DNA from 4 places in the Enterobacter sp. SCRI0065 genome. Region 2 is predicted to be linked to each of the others. Evidence: predicted binding sites of a transcription regulator. Region 2 holds the regulator's gene; each other region holds the start of a gene.
The links. Region 2 encodes sigma-54, which starts transcription at its own class of promoters, with help from an activator protein. Its sites were predicted from a motif close to GTTGGCACANNTTTCGCTNT; they were not measured.
Positions count from the first base shown of each region.

Region 1: glnA (glutamate--ammonia ligase) is a predicted target of sigma-54. The motif match lies at 2,360-2,379, and genes of this name have one in related genera.
Region 3: AC6EMZ_RS09055 (branched-chain amino acid ABC transporter substrate-binding protein) is a predicted target of sigma-54. The motif match lies at 2,933-2,952, and genes of this name have one in related genera.
Region 4: hypA (hydrogenase maturation nickel metallochaperone HypA) is a predicted target of sigma-54. The motif match lies at 1,494-1,513, and genes of this name have one in related genera.

Region 1 covers NZ_JCBAJB010000011.1:94,395-99,447, forward strand. The annotation lists gene ompL (porin OmpL) at 1-200, shown strand, start outside; gene typA (ribosome-dependent GTPase TypA) at 260-2,086, opposite strand; gene glnA (glutamate--ammonia ligase) at 2,466-3,875, shown strand; gene glnL (nitrogen regulation protein NR(II)) at 4,059-5,053, shown strand, end outside.
Region 2 covers NZ_JCBAJB010000003.1:426,635-431,687, forward strand. The annotation lists gene lptA (lipopolysaccharide ABC transporter substrate-binding protein LptA) at 1-497, shown strand, start outside; gene lptB (LPS export ABC transporter ATP-binding protein) at 504-1,229, shown strand; gene rpoN (RNA polymerase factor sigma-54) at 1,277-2,710, shown strand; gene hpf (ribosome hibernation promoting factor) at 2,733-3,020, shown strand; gene ptsN (PTS IIA-like nitrogen regulatory protein PtsN) at 3,103-3,594, shown strand; gene rapZ (RNase adapter RapZ) at 3,640-4,494, shown strand; gene npr (PTS phosphocarrier protein NPr) at 4,491-4,763, shown strand; gene mtgA (monofunctional biosynthetic peptidoglycan transglycosylase) at 4,773-5,053, opposite strand, start outside.
Region 3 covers NZ_JCBAJB010000002.1:667,279-672,331, forward strand. The annotation lists gene livM (high-affinity branched-chain amino acid ABC transporter permease LivM) at 1-606, opposite strand, end outside; gene AC6EMZ_RS09050 (ABC transporter permease subunit) at 616-1,530, opposite strand; gene AC6EMZ_RS09055 (branched-chain amino acid ABC transporter substrate-binding protein) at 1,639-2,760, opposite strand; gene AC6EMZ_RS09060 (peroxidase family protein) at 3,501-5,053, shown strand, end outside.
Region 4 covers NZ_JCBAJB010000007.1:115,398-120,450, forward strand. The annotation lists gene hycC (formate hydrogenlyase subunit 3) at 1-197, opposite strand, end outside; gene AC6EMZ_RS17730 (4Fe-4S dicluster domain-containing protein) at 194-802, opposite strand; gene hycA (formate hydrogenlyase regulator HycA) at 875-1,330, opposite strand; gene hypA (hydrogenase maturation nickel metallochaperone HypA) at 1,541-1,891, shown strand; gene hypB (hydrogenase nickel incorporation protein HypB) at 1,895-2,758, shown strand; gene AC6EMZ_RS17750 (HypC/HybG/HupF family hydrogenase formation chaperone) at 2,749-3,021, shown strand; gene hypD (hydrogenase formation protein HypD) at 3,025-4,146, shown strand; gene hypE (hydrogenase expression/formation protein HypE) at 4,143-5,053, shown strand, end outside.

The DNA.
Region 1 (5,053 bases), on a different contig from region 2:
TTGAACCACACTTCTTCCAACGGGTGAATGATTACCGCAGCAAAAACGGCAAAGACCATCATTGGGAAATCACCAACAAATTTAGCTATAAAATCGATCGCAACTGGATGCCGTACATGGAGCTTCAGTGGCTTGATCGGTGGAATGATTACAACCGCGAGCAGTACCGTATTCGCTTAGGGTTACGCTATTCGTTTTAATAAAAAAGCCGCTGAATATCAGCGGCTTTTCGCACTACGCACCTTACAAAGGTATCGTATTAGTCTTTAGAACCGCCACGGCCCGCACGTTTACGGTCGTTCTCGGTCAGGTGACGTTTACGGATACGTACGGAGGTAGGAGTCACTTCTACCAGTTCGTCGTCATCGATAAATTCCAGAGCCTGCTCAAGAGACATTTTCTGTGCTGGAACCAGCGTGGTTGCTTCGTCAGTACCGGAAGCACGCATGTTGGTCAGTTTCTTACCGGTCAGGCAGTTTACAGTCAGGTCGTTAGAACGACTGTGAATACCGATGATCTGGCCTTCGTAAACTTCTGCACCGTGACCCAGGAACAGCTTACCGCGATCCTGCAGGCTGAACAGTGCGAATGCGACTGCTTTACCCTGGCCGTTAGAAATCAGTACGCCATTCTGGCGCTGGCCGATTTCACCCGGTTTAACGTCATCGTAGTGGCTGAAAGTGGAGTACAGCAGACCGGTACCGGAAGTCATGGTCATGAACTCGGTACGGAAGCCGATCAGGCCACGTGCCGGGATCAGGTAATCCAGACGAATACGGCCTTTGCCGTCAGGGATCATGTCTTTGACATCGCCCTTACGCTCGCCCATTGCCTGCATCACAGAACCCTGGTGCTGTTCTTCGATATCCAGAGTCACGTTCTCGAACGGCTCTTGCAGACGACCATCGATCATACGGTTGATAACTTTCGGACGGGACACAGCCAGTTCGAAGCCTTCACGACGCATGTTTTCGATAAGAACAGACAAGTGCAGCTCGCCACGACCGGATACACGGAACGCGTCCGCATCTTCGGTTTCTTCAACGCGCAACGCAACGTTGTGCACCAGCTCTTTGTTCAGGCGGTCAAGGATCTGACGAGAGGTAACATATTTACCTTCTTTGCCACAGAACGGAGAGGTGTTGACGTTGAAGAACATGGTTACGGTCGGTTCATCAACAGACAGGGCTGGCAGCGCTTCGACGTTTTGCGGATCGCAAAGGGTGTCGGAGATGTTCAGCTCGCCCAGACCGGTGATAGCAATGATATCGCCCGCTTCGGCTTCGGTGGATTCAATACGCTCCAGACCGAGGTGAGTCAGTACTTTACCGACTTTACCGTTACGTGTTTTACCTTCGCTGTCGATGACAGTGATCTGCTGGTTAGGCTTCACTTTACCGCGCTTGATACGACCAATGCCGATTACGCCAACGTAGTTGTTGTAATCCAGCTGAGAGATCTGCATCTGGAACGGACCATCAAGGTCAACGCTTGGTGCTTTAACGTGGTCAACAATCGCCTGATACAGCGGGGTCATATCTTCCGCCATGTCAGTGTGTTCGTTGCCCGCGATACCCATCAATGCAGATGCATAGATGATTGGGAAATCAAGCTGTTCGTCGCTTGCGTCCAGGTTAACGAACAGGTCGAAGACCTGATCCACAACCCAGTCAGGACGCGCGCCAGGACGGTCAACTTTGTTAATAACCACGATTGGCTTCAAACCATGGGCAAATGCCTTTTTGGTTACGAAGCGCGTCTGCGGCATTGGGCCATCCATTGCGTCAACGACCAGCAGAACGGAGTCTACCATGGACATTACACGTTCAACTTCACCACCGAAGTCGGCGTGCCCTGGGGTATCAACGATGTTGATACGGTAGTCATTCCATTTGATAGCGGTGTTTTTAGCGAGGATGGTAATCCCACGCTCTTTCTCCAAATCGTTGGAGTCCATCACGCGTTCAGTGGCTTCAGCACGTTCATTACTGAAAGTACCGGATTGCTGCAGCAGCTTATCAACCAAGGTAGTTTTACCATGGTCAACGTGCGCGATGATGGCGATATTACGCAGATTTTCGATCACAACTTTGCCTCAGGCATTTTAGAAATAGCGCGTTATTGTACACGGATTAAGCGCAGGACTAAACAGGATCACAAACATCCTCCGCAAACAAGTATTGCAGAGTTGCTTTGTGACCGCTTTCACGCCGCATTAAAAGTGCACTTTAACGAAATTTGCACCAAGATGGTGCTCAACGATCGCGTTGAAGCACTATACTGGTGCAAGATGACTATCGTGGTGCAGCTCAATTGCACTATGACATGCATGATAACGCCTTTTTGGGGTGATTTAAAAGTTGGCACAGATTTCGCTTTATAAAAAATATGGCAACAACGCCTGAATATTAGAATTTGAAGACCTCGTTACCACGACGACAATGACCAATCCGGGAGAGTTAAGTATGTCCGCTGAACACGTTTTGACGATGCTGAACGAACACGAAGTGAAGTTTGTTGACCTGCGCTTCACCGATACCAAAGGCAAAGAACAGCACGTCACAATTCCTGCTCACCAGGTAAATGCCGAATTCTTTGAAGAAGGCAAAATGTTTGACGGCTCCTCGATTGGTGGCTGGAAAGGTATCAACGAATCTGACATGGTTCTGATGCCAGATGCTTCTACCGCGCTCATTGACCCGTTCTTCGAAGAGTCTACCCTGATCATCCGTTGCGATATCCTCGAGCCAGGCACGCTGCAGGGCTACGACCGCGACCCGCGCTCTATCGCAAAACGCGCTGAAGAATATCTGCGTTCTACTGGTCTGGCAGACACCGTGCTGTTTGGGCCAGAACCCGAGTTCTTCCTGTTTGACGATATCCGTTTTGGTGCGTCTATCTCCGGTTCCCACGTTGCTATCGATGATATCGAGGGTGCCTGGAACTCCTCCACCAAATACGAAGGCGGTAACAAAGGTCACCGTCCAGGCGTGAAAGGCGGTTACTTCCCGGTTCCTCCGGTCGACTCTTCTCAGGACATCCGCTCTACCATGTGTTTGATCATGGAAGAGATGGGTCTGGTAGTTGAAGCGCACCACCACGAAGTGGCCACCGCGGGTCAGAACGAAATCGCCACCCGCTTTAACACCATGACCAAGAAAGCGGACGAAATTCAGATTTACAAATACGTCGTGCATAACGTTGCTCACCGTTTCGGTAAGACCGCCACCTTCATGCCTAAACCAATGTTTGGTGACAACGGTTCCGGCATGCACTGCCACATGTCCCTGTCCAAGAACGGTGTGAACCTGTTCTCTGGTGACAAATATGCTGGTCTGTCCGAGCAGGCACTGTTCTACATTGGCGGCGTTATCAAGCACGCTAAAGCGATTAACGCCCTGGCGAACCCGACGACCAACTCCTACAAGCGTTTGGTCCCGGGCTACGAAGCGCCAGTTATGCTGGCTTATTCAGCGCGTAACCGCTCTGCTTCCATCCGTATCCCAGTGGTGTCTTCACCGAAAGCACGTCGTATCGAAGTACGCTTCCCGGATCCAGCGGCTAACCCGTACCTGTGCTTTGCGGCCCTGCTGATGGCGGGTCTTGATGGCATCAAGAACAAAATCCACCCTGGCGAAGCGATGGACAAAAACCTGTACGATCTGCCTCCAGAAGAAGCGAAAGAGATCCCACAGGTTGCCGGTTCTCTGGAAGAAGCACTGAACGCGCTGGACGCTGACCGTGAATTCCTGACGGCGGGTGGCGTGTTCACCGACGACGCTATCGATGCCTACATCGCGCTGCGTATTGAAGAAAACGACCGTGTTCGCATGACGCCACACCCGGTTGAGTTTGAGCTGTACTACAGCGTTTAATAGTTAAAGGGTTTCGCGCGACGCTTTTAGCGCGAACCCAAAGCTGTTTTTGTTGCCGTGGAAACTTTCAGCCCATCTCCGGATGGGCTTTTTTCTCCAGCAACAATCTGATCCCACGCGCTTTTTGCGATGATAACGCTATACTGCACTAAAGTAGTGCAGCCAACTCCAGGAGACTGCTTAATGGCAACTGGCACGCTGCCCGATGCTGGGCAGATCCTCAATTCCCTCATCAACAGTATCTTACTGGTCGACGACGAACTGGCGGTTCATTACGCCAATCCTGCGGCGCAACAGCTGCTCGCCCAAAGTTCGCGTAAGTTGTTCGGTTCACCGTTACCAGAACTGTTGAGCTATTTTTCTCTGAACATTGCCTTGATGCAGGAAAGCCTGCTGGCGGGCCAGGGATTTACCGATAACGAAGTCACCCTGGTAATCGACGGGCGTTCGCATATTCTTTCGCTCACCGCGCAAAGACTGCCTGATGGATTAATCCTGCTGGAAATGGCGCCGATGGATAATCAGCGACGTCTCAGCCAGGAGCAGCTCCAGCACGCACAGCAGATTGCGGCACGCGATCTGGTACGAGGCCTCGCCCATGAGATAAAAAACCCGCTGGGTGGACTACGCGGCGCAGCACAGCTATTAACCAAAGCACTGCCCGACCCTGCACTTGCCGAATATACCAATGTCATCATTGAGCAAGCCGATCGGCTACGCAACCTGGTCGACCGTTTACTGGGCCCACAGCAGCCGGGCATGCATATCACCGAAAGTATTCACAAAGTCGCCGAGCGCGTCGTAAAGCTGGTGTCGATGGAGCTTCCGTCCAACGTTACGCTGATTCGCGATTACGACCCGAGCTTGCCTGAACTCCCGCACGATCCAGACCAGGTTGAACAGGTTCTGTTGAATATCGTGCGTAACGCACTTCAGGCATTAGGCCCAGAGGGCGGAGAGATTGTTCTGCGAACCCGTACGGCATTCCAGCTGACGCTGCACGGCGTGCGTTATCGCCTGGCGGCCAGAATTGACGTTGAAGACAACGGGCCAGGCATCCCGTCGCAACTTCAGGACACATTGTTCTACCCGATGGTGAGTGGCCGTGAAGGCGGTACCGGGCTTGGATTGTCCATTGCCCGTAATCTGATCGATCAACACTCCGGCAAAATTGAATT
Region 2 (5,053 bases):
CCGCCAGTCTACCCGCACTTGCTGTGACTGGCGATACTGAACAGCCTATCCATATCGAGTCAGACACTCAGTCGCTGGATATGCAGGGTAACGTTGTGACCTTCACGGGCAACGTGGTGATGACCCAGGGCACGATCAAAATCAACGCCGACAAAGTGGTTGTTACCCGCCCAGGCGGCGAACAAGGCAAAGAGATTATCGATGGTTTTGGTAATCCGGCAACCTTCTACCAGATGCAAGACAACGGCAAGCCAGTCAAAGGCCATGCCTCGCATATGCACTATGAACTGGCGAAGGATCTTGTGATCCTGACCGGCAACGCCTATCTGGAACAGCTCGACAGCAACATCACGGGCGACAAGATTACCTATCTGGTGAAAGAGCAGAAAATGCAGGCTTTCAGCGAGAAAGGTAGACGTGTCACCACCGTGCTGGTGCCATCGCAGTTGCAGGATAAAGGCAAAGCACAGGCTCCCGCCCAGAAGAAGAGTAACTAATTCGTTATGGCAACATTAACTGCAAAGAACCTCGCTAAAGCCTACAAAGGCCGTCGCGTCGTGGAAGATGTCAGTCTGACCGTTAATTCCGGTGAAATTGTTGGCTTGCTGGGTCCTAACGGTGCAGGTAAAACCACTACCTTTTACATGGTGGTGGGGATAGTCGCGCGCGACGCGGGCAACATTATTATTGATGACGAAGATATCAGTCTGTTGCCGCTGCACGCGCGCGCGCGCCGTGGTATTGGCTATCTTCCGCAGGAAGCCTCCATTTTCCGTAGGCTGAGCGTATACGATAACCTGATGGCTGTGCTGCAGATCCGAGACGATCTGACGGCTGAACAACGTCAGGATCGTGCTAATCAGCTGATGGAAGAGTTCCATATTGAGCACCTGCGAGACAACCTGGGTCAGGCACTTTCAGGGGGCGAACGTCGCCGCGTGGAAATTGCCCGTGCGCTGGCAGCAAACCCGAAATTTATCCTTCTGGATGAACCGTTTGCAGGCGTTGACCCAATCTCCGTCATCGATATAAAACGGATTATCGAGCATCTGCGCGACAGCGGTCTCGGCGTACTGATTACCGACCACAACGTTCGTGAAACGTTAGCGGTCTGTGAGCGTGCTTATATTGTCAGCCAGGGGCATTTAATCGCCCACGGCACGCCACAAGAAATTCTCGAAGATGAGCATGTGAAACGCGTGTACCTTGGGGAAGACTTCAGACTCTGATAGGGTAGAGGTTAAGTCACGCAGGACCGGAGAAAAATGCTCTGAACATGAAGCAAGGTTTGCAATTAAGGCTCAGCCAGCAGTTGGCGATGACGCCTCAGTTACAACAGGCGATCCGTCTGTTGCAATTGTCCACGTTAGAACTCCAGCAGGAACTCCAGCAAGCGCTGGACAGTAACCCGCTGCTGGAGCAAACCGATCTTCATGAAGAGGTAGAAACCCAGGAAAAGCAGGACACCGAAACGCTCGATACGGCCGATGCGCTTGAGCAAAAAGAGATGCCGGACGAGCTTCCGTTAGATGCCAGCTGGGACGAAATCTATACCGCTGGCACGCCTTCCGGTACTCGCGCCGACTATCAGGATGACGAATTACCGGTTTATCAGGGTGAAACTACCCAGTCGCTTCAGGATTACCTGATGTGGCAGGTCGAGCTAACGCCATTTTCCGAGACCGATCGTGCGATTGCCACGTCAATTGTCGACGCCGTTGATGACACCGGTTATTTGACCGTCTCATTGGATGACATACTCGAAAGTATCGGCGATGACGAAATCGAAATGGATGAGATCGAAGCCGTGCTTAAACGCATCCAGCGCTTCGATCCGGTTGGCGTCGCCGCAAAAGATCTGCGCGACTGTCTTCTGATCCAGCTTTCTCAATTTGTGAAAGAGACGCCAAGGCTCGACGAGGCACGCTTAATCATCAGCGATCATCTGGATCTGTTGGCTAATCATGATTTCCGTTCGCTCATGCGCGTGACGCGATTGAAAGAGGATGTGCTGAAAGAGGCGGTGAATCTGATTCAATCCCTCGATCCGCGTCCGGGACAATCGATCCAGACCGGCGAACCGGAATATGTTATTCCTGACGTTCTGGTGCGAAAATATAACGGTCACTGGACCGTAGAGCTAAATTCAGACAGCATTCCCCGCCTGCAAATAAACCAGCAATACGCCTCAATGTGCACCAGCGTGCGCAACGACTCTGACAATCAATATATTCGTAGCAATCTTCAGGAAGCGCGATGGCTGATCAAAAGCCTCGAAAGCAGAAATGATACGCTGCTGCGCGTCAGTCGCTGTATTGTGGAACAGCAGCAAGGCTTTTTTGAGCAAGGCGAAGAGTTTATGAAACCGATGGTGCTGGCAGATATCGCACAGGCCGTCGAGATGCATGAATCGACCATTTCGCGCGTGACAACGCAAAAGTATCTGCATAGCCCGCGTGGTATTTTTGAGCTTAAGTATTTCTTCTCCAGCCACGTGAGTACCGAAGGCGGAGGCGAAGCCTCGTCGACGGCCATTCGCGCACTGGTGAAGAAGTTAATCGCCGCGGAAAACCCCGCGAAACCACTGAGTGACAGTAAGTTAACCACCCTGCTGTCCGATCAGGGTATCATGGTGGCACGTCGTACTGTTGCGAAGTATCGAGAGTCTTTATCCATTCCGCCGTCTAACCAGCGTAAACAACTGGTTTGACACAACCGATAAGGAAGACACTATGCAGCTCAACATCACAGGACACAATGTCGAAATCACTGAAGCGTTACGCGATTTTCTGAATACGAAATTCGCCAAGCTTGAGCAGTATTTCGAGAGGATCAATCAGGTCTACATTGTGTTGAAAGTGGAGAAAGTGACTCATATCTCGGACGCAACCCTGCACATAAACGGGGGCGAAATCCATGCCAGTGCGGAAGGGCAAGACATGTACGCGGCTATCGACGGCTTGATTGACAAGCTTGCGCGACAGCTTAATAAACATAAAGACAAACTGAAACAACACTAATTGTCCGAGCAGTTAACGGGTGCAGGACGGCCTGTTGTCAAACACAACAGGCCATTTGTACGGTTAGCGCTTAGGTGAAATTATGATGAACAACGATTCAGCTCTTCAATTGAGCACTGTCCTTAACCAGGAATGTACCCGCAGTGGCGTTCACTGCCAGAGTAAAAAACGTGCTCTGGAGATCATCAGTGAACTGGCCGCAAAACAGTTGAGCCTGCCGCCTCAGGTGGTGTTCGAAGCCATTCTGACCCGAGAAAAAATGGGCAGTACCGGCATCGGCAATGGTATTGCCATTCCGCATGGCAAACTGGAAGAAGACACATTGCGTGCCGTAGGCGTCTTCGTGCAGCTGGAAACGCCTATCGCCTTTGATGCGATTGATAATCAGCCTGTCGATTTGCTGTTTGCTTTGCTGGTGCCCGCTGACCAGACCAAAACGCATTTGCATACACTCTCACTGGTCGCCAAACGTCTGGCGGATAAAACGATTTGCCGTCGCCTGCGTGCTGCTCAAAGTGATGAGGAGCTGTATCAAATTATCACGGAGACAGAAGGCAATCAGGATGATGCATAACCAGGAGATAGCCTTCACATCTGATGTCCTGAGGAGAAACGGAACATGGTGCTGATGATCGTCAGCGGTCGTTCGGGTTCGGGAAAGTCCGTTGCCCTACGAGCGCTCGAAGATATGGGCTTTTACTGCGTCGATAACCTCCCGGTCGTGTTGTTACCTGACCTGGCGCGGACGCTGGCAGACCGACAAATTTCTGCCGCGGTAAGCATCGACGTGCGTAATATGCCGGAATCCCCGGAGATCTTTGAACTGGCCATGAGCAGCCTGCCGGAGAACTTCTCTCCTCAACTGCTGTTCCTCGATGCTGACCGCAACACGTTAATTCGTCGTTACAGCGATACCCGTCGTTTGCATCCGCTTTCCAACAAAAATCTGTCACTGGAAAGCGCTATCGATGAAGAGAGCGCGCTGCTGGAACCCCTGCGTTCCCGTGCCGATCTGATTGTCGATACCTCTGAGATGTCCGTCCATGAGCTGGCGGAAATGCTGCGTACTCGTCTGCTGGGTAAACGCGAGCGCGAGCTGACCATGGTGTTTGAATCATTTGGTTTCAAACACGGCATTCCTATCGATGCGGATTATGTTTTCGATGTGCGTTTCCTGCCGAACCCACACTGGGACCCCAAACTGCGTCCAATGACCGGTTTGGATAAACCCGTGGCGGCCTTCCTCGACAGGCACACAGAAGTTCACAATTTTATCTACCAGACGCGAAGCTACCTTGAGCTATGGTTACCTATGCTGGAAACAAACAACCGCAGCTACCTGACCGTAGCGATTGGTTGTACCGGTGGTAAACATCGTTCGGTGTACATTGCCGAACAACTGGCCGATTACTTCCGCTCTCGCGGTAAAAACGTTCAGTCTCGTCATCGTACGCTGGAAAAACGTAAAACATGACCGTAAAACACACCGTTGAAATCACCAACAAGCTGGGCATGCATGCACGCCCAGCCATGAAGCTGTTCGAGCTGATGCAGGGATTTGATGCTGAAGTACTGCTGCGCAACGACGAAGGCACAGAAGCGGAAGCCAACAGCGTCATTGCGCTACTCATGCTGGATTCTGCCAAAGGCCGACAGATTGAGGTCGAGGCGACAGGCCCGCAGGAAATCGAAGCGCTGGCAGCCGTAGTCGCGCTATTTAACTCAGGTTTTGACGAGGATTAATCCCCTCGATTAATACAGCTTGTTACCCGTCATAAATCCTTCGCCACCCAACTGCCGCATCTGACGCATAATCCATGCCTGGCGGCTGTGGACGTATCCCGACGGGGCATTCGCTTTGAATCGGATAGGATTGGGTAATACCGCCGCTAACAGCGCCGCTTCTGATATCGTCAAACGGCTAGCGGGCTTGTGAAAATAACGTTGGGCTGCGGCTTCAACGCCAAATACCCCATCACCAAACTCGGCAATATTCAGATAAACCGTCAGGATGCGTTTCTTACTCCAGACCG
Region 3 (5,053 bases), on a different contig from region 2:
ATCGCCGTGCATACGCAGCACCGGAAACCCCAGCAAGGCACCGGCTGCTGCGGCCATCAGCGCCGCCAGCGGCAGCATCGTCCAGAATCCCAGCCCCAGATATTGATAACCCAGCGCCAGACCGTATGCGCCAATGGCGTAAAAGGCGACATATCCCAGATCCAATAACCCGGCCAGGCCGACAACAATATTCAAACCCAGGCCGAGCAACACGTATATCAACCCGAGAATCGCGACGGTGAGGACGTACTTGGTGGCGATAAATGGAAAACAGACGGCAAGCGTGAGAACCAGAGGAATAATCCAGCGCATACGGCTTTTATATTCAGGGGCGCGCACGTAAACGCCCGCGTGTTGTGCGTCGAAGCGCGATAAGAAACGAGTACCGATGGCGGTTGTCAGAAAGGCCGTCAGTAAAAAACGCCCGATCATAACGGCCGCCACTATCCAGGCTAATCGGTGCCCGTCGAAGTTAAAACTGTAACCATCCAGCACCACACCCACGATCGGGCCAAAAATAATTAACGCGACCATACCGGCAAAAAGGGCATCCAGAATGCAGCGTTTCAAAGAGAAACCTTCGTGTGAATCCGTAAGTGTCGTCATATTCACTCCTCACACTTTGGCAACAACAGGGCGGCCAAGCAGTCCCTGAGGACGGAAAATGAGGATCACCACCAGTAATCCAAACGAGAACACGTCTTTGTAATCGGAGTTCACCATCCCTGAAAATTGCGCTTCCGCAATACCGAGGATTAATCCCCCTAGCATCGCGCCGGGCAGTGAGCCAATACCGCCAAGTACGGCGGCGGTGAAGGCTTTAATGCCAATGACAAAGCCTACGTAGAAATCAAAGGTGCCGTAGTTCATGGTAATTAATACGCCCGCGAGACCGGCCATAGCTGCGCCAATCACGAATACCAGCGAGATAATCCTGTCGGTGTTAATCCCGAGGATTGACGCCATTTTCCGGTCTTGCTGTACCGCGCGACACATCCGTCCCAGACGAGTGCGGCTGATTATCCACGTCAGCAGCAGCATGCCGGCAAATGAGGCGATCAAAATAAACACCTTGGTATAGGTCACCTGCACAAAACCTTCGCCAATATGAAAACGAAGTACGCCGTCAAGCATCGTTGGCACGCCTTGCTGGCGTGGACCCTGGCTGATTTGCGCGTAGTTTTGCAAAATTAACGACATGCCGATGGCGGAGATAAGCGGGGCTAATCGCGTCGAGTTTCGTAACGGTTTATAGGCGATACGCTCAATCGTCCAACCGTACACCCCGGTTACGATAATGGTGAACACCAGCGTGCCGAGGATCAGTAAAGGAAAAGAGTGCAGACCGAAGAAAGAAAGTAACGCCAGACCGATGGCACTGAGATAAGCAGAGATCATATACACTTCGCCATGAGCGAAATTTATCATGCCAATAATGCCATACACCATGGTGTAACCGATGGCGATCAACCCGTAGACTGAACCCAGCGTTAAACCATTGATAAGCTGTTGCAGAAAGAATGTACTCATCTTCGCGCGCTCTTGTTATGTACCCGTCATACCTCAGGCTGCATGTCGATTCACATGCAGCCTGAGGTGTTTATCGCGTTAGTCGAGATTGAGCGTAACGCCGTCCCGTTACTGCACTTCCTGATATTTGCCTTTGTCATCCCACTGATAAACCACATAGTCCGAGACTTTCAGGTCGCCTTTATCATCCCAGGATTTTTTGCCCATCACCGTTTCCACCGGATTGGCTTTTAACCAGGCGCTGGCTTTGGCTGAATCCGTCCCGCCGGTCGCTTTAAATGCCGCCGCGATTGCCTGCACAGAGGCGTAGGAATAGAGGGTGTAGCCTTCAGGTTCAAATTTACCGGCGCGGAATTTTTCGATGACGGCTTTGCCATCGGGAATCAGACGCGGATCTTTACCAAACGTCATGTAAATCCCGTTGGTGTATTTCGGGCCACCCGCGGCGGTGACCATCTCTTCATTGACGATACAGTCGCCGGAGAAGAATTTGGCCTGCACGCCTTGCTCGCGCATCTGGCGAACCAGCGGTCCGGCTTCAGGATGGCAGCCACCAAAGAACACCACGTCCGGTTTTTGCGCGCCAATTTTGGTGACCAGCGCATTAAAGTCTTTTTCACCTCGCGACAGACCCTCGTACAGCACATCGTTTACGCCGCGTTTCGCCAGTGCTGCTTTGGTTGCATCGGCGAGTCCCTGACCGTAGGTGTCCTTATCGTGAATGATGGCCACACGTTTAGCCTTAAGCTTATCAATGATGAAATCACTGGCGACTTTCCCCTGCTGGTCGTCACGTCCGCACATGCGGAACATATCGCTCATGCCGCGTTCGGTAATCAGCGGATTGGTTGATCCTGGGGTAATGGCAAGCACGCCCGCGTCGTTGTAAACCTCAGAGGCTGGCATCGTTGAAGAAGAGCAGAAATGCCCGACCACGGCTTTGACTTTATCTTGATCAACCAAACGGTTTGCGACGGAGACGGCTTGTTTTGGTTCACAAGCGTCATCGCCCTGGACCAGCTTTATCTTTTCGCCGTTAATTCCGCCTGCGGCATTAATATCTTCCGCTGCCTGCGTTGCACCATGCCAGTATTGATCGCCATAGGTGGCATTCGGCCCGGTGAACGGTCCTGCCACGCCAATGACGATATCCGCCTGAGCGGAAAAAGCCGTCACCAGGCAACCCGCTAACACCAGAGAAAGAGGACTTTTGATAAATTTCAGCGACATTATTATTTTCCTTAGTAAAGAGTGTGTTGCACCACGGTGTGAAGCCGAACGCCTGACGGCGCACTCAATCCAAAAGCAAATGCGAGAACAAAATGCACTAAACGAAAAACAACCTGACATTATCCCGCTGATAACGGCGAGGATTCCTTTTCTCTTTTACAGGCAGGAACATTAAGCAAAATGGTTGCCAGAGTGGTTAACCCACGGTACGGGTTTTGACATATTTCAGTATAGAGCGGCGTTTTAAGCCGCCTGGGACGGTGAACTGAAATTACAGCGGGGATCACATCTCGTTAACAACAAAGCACCTAATGTGTGCAACGGTCACGATTTACGTTTTATTGCACCAGCAAAGACCATTTAAAGTATGTTGTTATTGTGTTGATAAGCCTAGGCCAGAATAAACGTGTTTCATTATAAAGTATGATGTCAGGAAGATAACCACGCCGCATAGTTATGACATAGTGCAAACGTAACCAAGGGTAAAAATACATTACTAGTTAAGTTTGGCTAAACATTGGTGTTCTTTTATTTAGCGTAATCTGGGCGGTAAATAAACTCGTCTATAGATCTATCCAGCTGACTTTAGTTTCAGGGTGAGACGTTGTCCTTAATTAACGAAAAGGAGCTTATTACTATCATTGCATTCAGCGTTTTCTGGTGAGGATCATTCTTTTTCAGCATTTATCATTCGCGGTAAAAAGAGTGGGGATAGCTTATTCGAGAAGAGGTAATTATTTATGGCCACACAATATGACTTTACCGTCACGTTGCACGATCTCGCGTTTATTTTGCAACAGATAAAAATATCTGAAGCCGCAACAAACCCGGATGGTTCCATTAATGGAGAGCTGCTGCGAGACCTGGTCTCCAGCCCGCTATTACCCTACGGGCTACGCACTGTCGATGGTTCATGGAATAATTTGTTGCCGGGTCAGGAGTTGTATGGCTCAGCCGATCAAACCATGCCACGGTTAATTGCACTTGATCTGAATAATTTGCAGGCATTAGCGAAATACCTCGATTTAAATCCTAATCAGATGGTGGTCGACGCCGACCCGCGAATCATCAGTAATTTAATTTCGGACCAAACGGCATCTAACCCCGCAGCGCAAGAAGCACACGACTCGCTGCTGGATGCCCCAGGCGGAGGAACTATTTCGGATAACGGCAGTTTGTCCATTCCGAACCTGTCCCCTGACGTTGGGTTATCCCCGGCGTTTAATGGCTGGATGACGTTCTTTGGCCAATTCTTTGACCATGGTCTGGATCTTATTCCAAAGGCGGGAAACGGAATTGTATTTATCCCGCTGCAACCCGATGACCCATTATATGTTGAAGGATCGCCGACTAACTTTATGCTCCTGACTCGTGCTGAAGTTAACGCCGCTCATGACACCAAAAATACGACGACTCCGTTTATCGATCAGAATCAGACCTACACTTCGCATCCATCACACCAGATTTTCATTCGTGAATACGTGATGGTCGATGGCAAACCCGAGCCGACAGGGCATTTATTAGAAGGCGCAAACGGTGGACTGGCAACCTGGTCTGATGTTAAGCATCAGGCGGAAACGCTGCTCGGCATTAAGCTGACAAATCAGGATGTTTTCAATGTTCCTCTGCTGGCAACCGACCGTTACGGAAACCTGATTCTCAGCGATAGCGGTAAGGTGCAAATCGTGACCGCGCACGGACTGGTTGAAGCGAACGGCGATGTTTTGCCGTCCGATACAGTACGCACCGGGCATGCCTTCCTGGATGATATCGCCCATAGCGCCGTGCCGAAAGCGGGCCTGGTAGCCGATGCCGACAGTGCCATTGGCGGCACGCCGGCTACCGGGACATATGACGATGAACTGCTCGACAGGCACTTTATTACCGGTGACGGGCGAGGCAACGAAAACATCGGTCTTACCGCCGTTCACTCGGTCTTCCATAGCGAGCACAACCGGCTGGTGGAGCAGTACAAAACCACCATTCTCGACAGTCACGACATTAGCCTGATCAACGAATGGCTGATGCCAAATCATCAAATTACGGAAATACCGGCCGATACCAGCACCTTGCAGTGGAACGGTGAATATTTATTCCAGGCGGGGCGCTTCGCCACCGAAATGGAATATCAGCATCTTGTTTTTGAAGAGTTTGCCCGCACCGTTCAGCCCGCTGTCGATCCGTTTGTTTTCTCTAACAGTGCCGACATCAATCCCGCGATTTTCGCAGAATTCGCGCATGTGGTTTACCGTTTTGGCCACTCGATGCTGACGGAAACCGTCGCGCGAACCGA
Region 4 (5,053 bases), on a different contig from region 2:
ACCGGTATCACGGCATTAACCGAGATCCCACTGGTTAGCGTAGAAAAACCCGCGACCGCGGTGAGTACACTTCCCGCCGCGCCACCCAGCCCGGCTATCCAGCCGCTTAGCGGCCTGGAAAATGCGAAAATAAGTGCCAAAACAGCCGCGATCGTAAAGCACGCTATGGCGCTGTTAATCAAAGCGACAGCGTTCATTTCGCCCCCTCGTTTTGCGTCTGAAACAGCGAAAGATCGCCAAAGTCGGCATTCACGGTCAGCTCGCGTTTGCGTTTGCTGCTGCGAGCAATATCGCGGATATTCACTAAGATCAGCGCCTTGGTTGGACACGTGCGCACACAGGCCGGGCCTTGTTCATCGAAGCTGCACAAATCGCACTTCACCGCCACGGCACGGATGCCCGGCACCCAGTCCAACAGCGTGCTGACGCGCGCCGGTGCCGGTGGTGCAGGAGGCGCTTTTGGCGAATTGGCATTCGCAGGAATATGCAGTGAACGGCTGCCAGAAAACTCAATAGCACCAAACGGACAGGCGATGCCGCAAAGTTTGCAGCTCACGCACAGGCTTTCGTTTAGCTGCACCGCACCTTCAATGCGGGTGATGGCATTCACAGGACAAACGCCCGCGCAGGGGGCATCTTCACAATGGTGGCAGAGCTGCGGGGCAGACTCTTTCTCATTACGCATGACTTTCAAACGCGGCATCGACTGTAGCCCGTGCAGGCGGTGTGTTTCCGAACACGCCGCTTCACAGGTATGACAGCCAATGCAGACCGTCGAGTCAGCAATTACAAAACGGTTCACCGGGGGAGTCCTCAGGACATAGTCATTTTTGACGAAAAACGTGCCGCATCGACACTTCTCGACACGTAAACATCACACGGCGCGCGTTTCGCTCACCAACGCCTTCAAATCCACCGGCAAATCGTGCTCAACCGCCGCATAGAGGTTGTGATAAACCGGCGCGATTTTTTCCAGGTAGTGTTCCAGCACCTGCTGGCGATCGCGATTGCTGACGTGACCGTCAACCATGCCGTCAGCCATTAACTGTGCCTGGGCAATCAGCTGCCTTTCACCTTCTTTCGTCTCGACGTAGTACTCAATGGTGTGGCTGTTGAAGGTGTCCGCAAGGGTGACGTAAATCATAAAGTGCCCAAACAGTACGAAGCACAAATCCTCTTGTGCCGCGCAGCTCATGGCGTGATGCAGACGCGCTTTTGACAGGGTGATCCCCTGAACCAGTGAATTACAGTAATGCTGCCATTGCTCCTGCAGTGATTGATGGCGCTGCGCAATGTAATCCGCCTTTTCGCTTATTTCCCAAATAGTCATCTTAAATATCCAGTTAATGGAGATAGCGCCTGTTAAGCAGGTTTTGTGCCAGCTTTTATCCCATTGATATAAAAGCGATTTAGCAATACAGGCACTGTCAATGACAGCGTGTCGACGTGTCATGTCGTCAGCGCCGACACCGTCACGCCCTAAGCAAAATGAAGCTGGCATCGTTATTGCATTAATGGGGCAAATCATTGAGGAGGCGTCATGCACGAAATCACCCTCTGCCAGCGAGCGCTCGAACTTATCGAGCAACAGGCAAAGCAGCACAACGCAAAGCGCGTGACCGGCGTGTGGCTAAAAGTTGGGGCATTTTCCTGCGTCGAAACCAGCGCCCTCACCTTTTGCTTTGAGCTGGTGTGCCGCGACACGGTGGCGGAAGGCTGCCAGCTGCATATAGAAGAACAGCAGGCTGAGTGCTGGTGTGAACACTGCCAGCAGTACGTCACGCTGCTGTCATCAAAGGTGAGAAGCTGCCCGCAGTGCCAGAGCCTCGGCCTGCGCATCGTGGCGGATGACGGCTTGCAAATTCAGCGCCTCGAAATAGACCAGGAGTAAATCATGTGTAGCACCTGCGGTTGCGCCGAAGGCAACCTGTATATCGAAGGCGACGAGCATCGCCCCCACTCTGCGTTTCGCTCTGCGCCTTTTTCTCCGGCATTACGCCAGGCCGCGACCATTACCGGCGTTACGTTTGCCCCGCTCCGTTCAACCGAGGGCGACCTGCATTACGGCCATGGCGAAGCGGGCACGCATGCGCCGGGCATCAGCCAGCGCAAAATGCTGGAAGTTGAAATCAACGTGCTGGACAAAAACAACCAGCTCGCCGCCCGCAACCGCGCGCGTTTTGCCACGCGCCAGCAGCTGGTATTGAACCTGGTGTCCAGCCCCGGTTCCGGCAAAACCACCCTGCTGACCGAGACGCTAAAACGCCTGAACGGCAGCGTTTCCTGCGCGGTGATCGAAGGCGATCAGCAGACGGTCAACGATGCGGCGCGTATTCGCGAAACCGGCACGCCCGCCATTCAGGTCAATACCGGCAAGGGCTGTCATTTGGATGCGCAGATGATTGCCGACGCCGCACCACGACTGCCGCTTGCCGATAACGGCATCCTGTTTATTGAAAACGTCGGCAATCTGGTGTGTCCGGCAAGCTTCGATTTGGGCGAGCGCCATAAGGTGGCCGTGCTGTCCGTCACCGAAGGCGAAGACAAGCCGCTCAAATATCCACACATGTTCGCCGCCGCCTCGCTGATGCTGCTCAACAAAATCGACCTGCTGCCGTATTTGAATTTCGATGTGGATAAATGCCTGGCCTACGCTCGCGAAGTGAACCCGGATATTGAGATCCTGCTGGTGTCCGCCACAAAAGGTGACGGCATGGAAAGCTGGCTGAGCTGGCTGGAGAACGAACGATGTGCATAGGCGTCCCAGGGCAAATTCACTCCATCGACGGCAATCAGGCCAAAGTGGAAGTCTGTGGCGTGCTGCGCGACGTCGATTTGACGCTGGTCGGGAGCCTGGACGACACGGGTGCCTCGCGTCTCGGCCAGTGGGTATTGGTCCACGTGGGCTTTGCGATGAGCATGATTGATGAGGACGAAGCCCGCGACACGCTGGCTGCGCTACAGAACATGTTTGAGGTCGAGCCGGACGTGGGCGCGCTGCTGTACGGCGAGGAGCGATAACTGATGCGCTACGTTGATGAATATCGCGCGCCGGAACAGGTGATGCAGCTGATTGAGCATCTCAAGACGCGCGCGAAACGGCTGGATTACACCGCCGCGCGCCCGCTGCGCATTATGGAAGTCTGCGGCGGGCACACGCACGCCATCTTCAAGTTTGGCCTCGACCAACTGCTGCCGGAGAATATTGAGTTTATCCACGGTCCGGGCTGTCCGGTGTGCGTCCTCCCGATGGGCCGTATCGACAATTGTATTGAGATTGCCAGCCAGCCCGACGTCATTTTCTGCACCTTTGGCGATGCGATGCGGGTGCCAGGAAAAAACGGCTCGCTTTTACAGGCCAGAGCGCGCGGCGCGGACGTGCGTATCGTCTATTCACCGCTGGATGCGCTCAGGCTGGCGGCAGAGAATCCGGCGCGCAACGTGGTGTTCTTTGGCCTTGGGTTTGAAACCACCATGCCCGCGACGGCCATCACGCTACAGCAGGCCAAAGCCCGCAAACTCAGCAACTTTTACTTTTTCTGTCAGCACATTACGCTCATCCCCACGCTGCGCAGCCTGCTGGAAGAACCCGATAACGGCATTGATGCGTTTCTGGCACCGGGCCACGTCAGCATGGTGATCGGTACCGAGGCCTACGGCTTTATCACGGCGGAGTATCATCGTCCATTAGTGGTCGCTGGTTTCGAACCTCTTGATCTACTGCAAGGCGTAACCATGCTGGTTGAGCAGAAAATAGCAGCCCTGAGCTCGGTGGAGAATCAATACCGTCGCGTTGTGCCAGATGCGGGCAATGCGTTAGCGCAGCAGGCTATCGCCGACGTTTTTGCCGTCGAGGGTGATAGCGAATGGCGTGGTCTGGGATTGATTGCCGAATCTGGCGTGCATCTGACGCCCGCGTATCGCGAATTCGACGCCGAAGCGCATTTTCGCCCGCAGCCACAACAGGTGTGCGATGACCCACGCGCCCGCTGCGGAGAGGTACTGACCGGCAAATGCAAACCGCATCACTGTCCGTTATTCGGCAAGACCTGTAATCCGCAAACCGCGTTTGGCGCGCTGATGGTCTCTTCCGAAGGGGCCTGCGCCGCATGGTATCAGTATCGCAATCAGGAGTGTGAAGCATGAACAGGGTTGAAATGGCGCACGGCAGCGGCGGCCAGGCGATGCAAACGCTGATCGGCGAGCTGTTTATGGAAGCCTTCGCCAATCCGTGGCTGGCGCAGCAGGAAGATCAGGCGCGCATCGAGCTGGCGACACTGACCTCGCAAGGCGACAGGCTGGCCTTTTCCACCGACAGCTACGTTATCGATCCGCTGTTTTTCCCCGGCGGTGATATTGGCAAGCTGGCGGTGTGCGGCACGGCAAACGACGTCGCGGTCAGCGGCGCGGTTCCGCGTTATCTTTCCTGCGGGTTTATCCTGGAAGAGGGTTTACCCATGGAGACGCTGAGCGCCGTAGTCAACAGTATGGCGCACACCGCGCGCGAAGCGGGCATTGCCATCGTGACCGGCGACACCAAAGTGGTGCAGCGCGGCGCGGCAGACAAACTGTTTATCAACACGGCCGGAATGGGCGCGATCCCCTCGGATATCCACTGGGGCGCGCAGCAGCTGGCGGTTGGCGATGTGCTGATTGTCAGCGGCACGCTGGGCTGTCACGGGGCGACGATTCTGAATCTGCGTGAAGGTCTGGGGCTGGATGGGGAATTGATCAGCGACTGCGCGGTCCTGACGCCGCTCATCCAGACGCTGCGTCCGCTTCCGGGGGTGAAGGCCCTGCGCGACGCCACGCGCGGTGGCGTGAATGCGGTTGCCCACGAGTTTGCCGCTGCCAGCGGATGTGGCATTGAGCTACTGGAGCAGAGTCTGCCGGTCAAACCTGCGGTACGCGGCCTCTGCGAGTTACTCGGTCTCGATCCACTTAACTTTGCTAACGAAGGCAAACTGTTAATCGGCGTCGAACGTTCGGCAGCAGACGCCGTACTGGCGCAACTGCGCTCCCATCCGCTGGGCCAGAACGCGGCTATTATTGG